One region of the Solibacillus sp. GQ1 genome, then DNA from elsewhere that is predicted to be linked to it. Evidence: predicted binding sites of a transcription regulator. Region 1 holds the regulator's gene; the other holds the start of a gene.
The links. Region 1 encodes LexA, which represses DNA repair genes until DNA is damaged. Its sites were predicted from a motif close to CGAACATATGTTCG; they were not measured.

Region 2: AC6CH1_RS08475 (YhjD family protein) is a predicted target of LexA. The motif match lies at 1,312-1,325, and genes of this name have one in related genera.

Annotation. Positions count from the first base shown of each region.
Region 1 is NZ_JCAXEX010000001.1:2,030,081-2,033,300, reverse strand. Features, by position in the region: gene AC6CH1_RS10440 (DNA alkylation repair protein) at 1-68, shown strand, start outside; gene AC6CH1_RS10435 (5' nucleotidase, NT5C type) at 148-693, shown strand; gene AC6CH1_RS10430 (gamma-glutamyl-gamma-aminobutyrate hydrolase family protein) at 809-1,504, shown strand; gene lexA (transcriptional repressor LexA) at 1,588-2,211, opposite strand; gene yneA (cell division suppressor protein YneA) at 2,372-2,719, shown strand; gene AC6CH1_RS10415 (YneB family resolvase-like protein) at 2,706-3,220, shown strand, end outside.
Region 2 is NZ_JCAXEX010000001.1:1,676,344-1,679,563, forward strand. Features, by position in the region: gene ptsP (phosphoenolpyruvate--protein phosphotransferase) at 1-740, shown strand, start outside; gene AC6CH1_RS08475 (YhjD family protein) at 886-1,257, opposite strand; gene AC6CH1_RS08480 (histidinol-phosphatase) at 1,440-1,622, shown strand; gene AC6CH1_RS08485 (LysE family transporter) at 1,815-2,444, shown strand; partial or broken gene AC6CH1_RS08490 (amino acid permease) at 2,426-3,220, opposite strand, start outside.

The DNA.
Region 1 (3,220 bases):
ATGAGGAAATTGAAAAACAGGTGGAAAAAGGGCGAATCGGTTTTAAACGTAAATATGTACGTTGTTAATTGTAAAGAGTTATACCTTGTTTTTTCACAATACAATTGTATAAACTAAAATTATGGGAATTTCAAGGAGGCTTATTACATGAAAAAAAGTATTGCTATCGATATGGACCAGGTACTAGCTGATTTTTATTCGAAATTACGTGTGACATATAACGAAAATTTCGGAACAAATTTTACAGATGAAGAGTTTCTTCTGACGACACAGCGCGATTTGCCTCGAGAAGATGCGAAGAAATTATTTGCAATATTAAATGAGCCTGACTATTTCAGAGATTTAAAAGTACTGGATGAAGATGCGATTAAAGTCATTCAAGAGTTGCAGGAACATTATGAAATTTTTATTGCGACAGCTGCAATGGATGTACCGGGTTCATTTACAGCGAAATACGACTGGTTAATGGAGCATTTACCCTTTATTAAAACACAGAACATTGTGTTTTGCGGAAATAAAGCGGTAATACATACCGATTATTTAATTGATGACAGCCCACGCCAACTCGCAGCATTCAAAGGGACAGGTATATTGTATTCGATGCCGTACAATCGATCAGAAGAAGGTTTCATGCGTGTTCATAACTGGAAAGAAATTAAACAGTATTTTATAAAACAAATGGAAAGTGTTTAATAAGTAAAGGGTTGCGATTCTGCAATCCTTTTTTATTTTTGTAGTCATTTCGTATAACGCAATAGTATAATTTAAATTATTGGAATTATCTATAAATTATAAGGGGATAAAAAGAATGAAACCGATTATTGGATTAACAATGTATGATTTTGACAAGAAGTTGGATATTAATAACACGTATTTAATTTCAATTGAACAAGCGGGAGGTATACCGATTTGTATACCGAATGCTACAGAAGAAAACGTAAATGAGTTATTAGATCTAATTGATGGCCTCGTATTAATTGGTGGAGCGGATATAGATCCATTGTTGTTTAATGAAGAACCGCACCGTCATATCGGAAGTGTTGTACGGAAACGTGATGACAGCGATCTTTTATTGATGAATGAAGCCTATAAAAGACAAATGCCGGTTCTCGGTATTTGCCGCGGACAACAGATTATGAATGTCGCATTCGGGGGGAAGATAATTCAGGATATACCCTCACAAGTAGTGAACACAATTTTACATAAACAGCCTTCAAAGCGAGGGGAACTGGCACATACCGTTGAAGTAAAGACACCTAAATTTAAAGAGATTTTTAAAGAAGACTCATTCCGTGTAAATACATTTCATCATCAATCGGTTGGAAAGCTAGGGAAAGGGCTCGTTGTTTCGGCACTTGCTAAGGACGGCATCATTGAAGGGATTGAACATGAATCGCATCCATATTGTGTCGCGGTGCAATGGCATCCGGAAGAATTGGCTCCGAACGGTGATGTTTATGCACAGCGCTTATTTAATAGTTTTGTAGAAGCATGCAATAAATAACGAAAGGCTTAGTCGTTCGCGGCTGAGCTTTTTATTTTGTAAATAAAAAACTTGCCGATTCTATTAGAATGGCAAGTTGATGATTAATGGATATTTCGATAGAGGCCGACCACTTTACCTAAAATAGAAACTTGGTTGACAATGATTGGTTCCATTGAGCTATTTTCAGGCTGTAAACGGAAATGAGTTTTTTCTTTGTAAAAGCGCTTAACAGTTGCTTCATCGTCTTCCGTCATTGCTACGACAATCTCTCCATTGTTCGCAGTAGACGTTTTTTTAACGATCACATAATCCCCATTTAAAATCCCGGCTTCAATCATGGATTCTCCCATAATCTCAAGCATAAATAATTCCTCTTCCGGTGAGCCGTAAGCATCCGGCAACGGGAAATATTCCTGGATATCCTCGATTGCAGAAATAGGCAGACCAGCTGTAACTTTACCGATCAGCGGAACATGAATAACACCTTGTTTTGCGATATTCATCTCTTCCTGATCCAATATTTCAATGGCACGCGGCTTTGTAGGATCACGGCGGATAAGCCCTTTACTTTCTAAACGAGCTAAATGCCCGTGGACAGTTGAACTGGAAGCTAAACCTACTGCTTCTCCAATTTCGCGAACTGATGGCGGATAGCCTTTAGCACGAACTTCCTCTTTTATAAAAGTTAGAATAGCTTGCTGCCGCTTTGAAATTTTTTGTGTCAACTAACTCACCTCTTTATCATGCTATTTTTCTTAAAGTAAGTATAGCAGTATGCGAACATGAATGCAAACATAAGTTCGAAAAAACGGTTGACAAAAACATACGTTCGTATTATTATGAGAACAAACATTCCGAACGTACATTCGAAAGAGGGTTTTTCAAATGAAAAGAGTTAAATTAAATGGCTTCACATCAATGTTTCTACTATTCTCTGTACTTATGATTGCTTTATTCATGATGCAGGATGATAAAATTGAATTATACGAACACGTAAGCATAGAGCATGGCGATACTTTATGGTCGTTGGCAGAACAATATCGTGGTAAAATGGCTAAGCATGATTGGATCAATGAAGTAAAAAAGGAAAACGGAATGCTGGATGAAAAAGTTGTTTTAGGACAAGTATTGGTTGTGCCTGTAGAAAAAGATTCACAATACATAGCTCAGCTGAATGAATCCTCCGATATGCAATTGATTAAAGTAGCGAGAGGGAACAATGATAAAAACTAAAGCAGTGATCTATTGCCGTGTCAGTACGGATAAAAATACACAAGAAACATCGCTAGTGCGTCAGCAGGAGGAGCTGACAAAATACGCAAAATCATTCGGCTATAAAGATGTGGAGATTTTCATGGACCAGCATAGTGGATATGATGTCGATCGAGACGGATTACTCGACATGCTTGACTACATGAAAGAGTACGGTATTAAAGCATTATTTGTACAGGATGAAACCCGTTTAGGGCGAGGGAATGCCCGTATGGCAGTGCTGCACCTCCTGCAAAAATATGAAGCGACAGTATATACATTGAATGATGCAGGTCCTGTCGTATTAAACGAAATGGATACAATGCTGCTCGAAATTTTAGCGATTGTCGAAGAGTATCAGCGTCGTATGCATAATGCAAAAATCCGCCGGGGAATGCGCCGCGCTGTAGAAAATGGCTACCAGCCGCAAAATAATTTGAAAAACCGCGGTAATATTGAAGGGCGTGAACGAAAAGAAGTGCC
Region 2 (3,220 bases), 350 kb from region 1:
TTTTAACTGTTATGGGTGAACGCCCAGTCGTGGTACGCACACTTGATATCGGTGGCGACAAAGCGATCCCTTATTTAAATATGCCAAAAGAGGACAATCCATTTTTAGGCTTACGTGCAATTCGTTTATGCTTCGCAAACGAAGAACTATTCCGTACACAGCTTCGAGCATTACTACGTGCGAGTAGCTTTGGTAACTTAAAAATTATGTTTCCGATGATTTCGTCGATCGATGAATTCCGACAAGCTAGGCAGTGGCTGGATGAGGAAAAAGAAGCATTAATTGAACAGGATGTAGAAGTAAGTGACTTCGAAATCGGCATCATGGTTGAAATTCCGAGTGCAGCAATTTTATCACCTGTTTTTGCTAAAGAAGTTGACTTCTTCTCAATCGGCACAAATGACTTAATCCAATACACATTGGCAGCTGATCGAATGAATGAAACCATTTCACATTTATATGAACCATTCCACCCTGCAATTGTCACGCTTGTGAAACTTGTAATTGATAGCGCCCATGCACAGGGGAAATGGGTTGGCATGTGCGGTGAAATGGCCGGAGACTTTGCTGCGATTCCTTTACTTGTCGCACTTGGTCTCGATGAATTTTCAATGAGTGCCCCATCGGTTTTAGCTGCGCGCAAGCAAATTAACAGCTTATCGAAGGATGCGCTACAAGAAAAATTACAGCAAACATTCCAGCAATCTACCGCAGAAGGCATACGCGCTATTTGGCACTAAACAAATCAAACCCATCTCGGTACATTTGTGTACCTGGATGGGTTTTCAATTTCACGAACAATTAGTGTGGAGACCCCTACTAAGGATATTTCGAGCTTATGATTTCTTGACGAATCATATCATTAAGGTTTTTAGCTTGGGGACTTTACTTTCTATCTGCCGGTGTCAGGTACTTCATTCCTAATATACGTTTCATCTCCTCGCTCACCCAGTTGCGTAAAGCAATGTTTCCATAACTTCTTGTTTCATCGTATCCCCTAAACAATATAAAATAGTAGGTCATATAATCATCAGATTTTTGCTTTTCAATTTTACATCCTTTCCTATATAAAAAGTCCCTTAACTTTTTAAATTCATGAAAGGTTTCATTTATTTTGGAATCGTACCACTCTTCCAGTACGTCCCTCATTTTTAATTCGGAAATGCAATCTCTATCACGCTCGAGTGTTTTTAAAAATAATTCCAGTACAATGTACCGGTGAATGTCATCGCTAAGTTTCATGAATTCTTTATGCATATAGACCACTCGCTTTACTGATTGATGGATATACCGCTATTTCTATTCTATACAAGAACACTTGTTTGTATGCGTTAAATTATTGAATTTATCCATCTGGTGGAAAAACTTTCAATCGAATAATTGAGTATTTTTCATCGCTGTTTAAGCCATTCTAACTTTTGTTAAGGAGGTGAACAGCTGTGGAAAATAATAAACTTAATATTAAACGTCAGCGAAATAACAACAACAACAATAATAATGAATTTGAATTCGGTGAAGATTTCAACTTCGAAAATTTAAATAATCATAATCAAAATAATCGCAACAATAATAACAACAATAACTTCAATAAGAATAACAAAAATAATAACAAGAATAAGTAATAATACGGACTCCCTTTAGTGGAGATTGTATTATTATAACGATCCCCCAACATATATATATTAACTAAGCAGCCCTTTACCTCCCCACTGGTAAAGGGCTGCTTAAATATTGAAATAAAAATCATTTTTATAGTTGTACGAGTCCCTCTATCTGAATAAGATGCACAGACATCATTTTAAGGAGGACGATTATTGAACTCAATAGCTGCTTACATTTTTTTAGGTGTATCTTTAGCTGCGCCTATCGGTCCTGTCAACGCAGCGCAGCTTGATACAGGGATAAAAAACGGGTTTTTACATGCACTTATTTTTGGCATCGGCGCTTTAACCGCCGATATTTTGTACATGATATTGGTTTATTTCGGAATTGGCCAAGTGATTGAATACTCCCCAGTAAAAGTATTTCTTTGGTCATTTGGCTGTTTTGTACTAACATATACCGGGATAGAGAATTTACTTTCTCTGCATAAAATTGAGTTAGCTTTAAAATCCAACAAAAAAACTACTCGTCTTAGACAGTCATTATTAACAGGCTTTCTCATGTCATTATTGAATCCGCTCACTATCCTTTTTTGGCTTGGAATCTATGGCTCAGTTCTTGCAGAAACAAACAAAGTCAGTACGGAAAATCAAATAATTATTAATAGCCTTGCCGTCATCATTGGAATCATGTTGTGGGATACGATAATGGCCGCTATCTCCAGTGGAGCCCGTAAATTATTATCTACCGGGTTTATAAACATCATTTCCATCATCTCATCGTTTGCAATGATTGGGTTCGGTATTTACTTTGGGATTCAGGCTTATAACGCATTATTTTGAGGTTCTTCCTTCTTCCATCGTTTTCGCATAAAAAAGACGATACTCCCGATTACTGCGAGAAATACTAAACTGATAAAAAATCCTGGACGACTTGTCTGATGGAATAGTGTTCCGCTAACCGCTGAACTGATTAGTAATATTCCAATAATTCTTTTCACTTTATCGAAGGTAGTCGTCTTAACCAACCTCGGGTATATGAATAAAATAAAGAGCCAGTTATAAAGTAGCATTAATGCCGCTGCAGTCGTTATATATTCGTATACTTTGTCCGGCAGTAATAAAGACGTAATGATAGAAAGTACAAGCCCCAAAGTTGTTAAAGTAATTGTAATGGCATTTTGAGCTTCTTTTTCTTCTGTTTACTGAAGATTTTAGGAGCGTCTCCGTCCTCTGATATTGTCACAAGTATTGTCGTAACTGAGAACAAGGATGCAGACATGGTTGAAAACCCGGCAATAATAATAGCTGCTATAAATACATGAGGGAAAAATTCAATATTATGGGCACCTGATAAAGCCTCAACAAAAGGACTCTTGCTCTCCTTGAACTTATCATACGGCTTCAGTAATAGAGCTAATATAAGTGCCGTTACATAAATAATTCCAAGCAGCCCCAGCATCACTTTACCCGATTTAGGGGCATCCTCTTTATTTTTAAGATGAATCGCCATTATACTCATTACTTCGATTCCGCCATGGGCATAAAACGCAAATATAAGAGCGCTCCAAAACCCGATGAAGCCTTTCGGGAAAAATTCATTCACGGATTGCGGGATG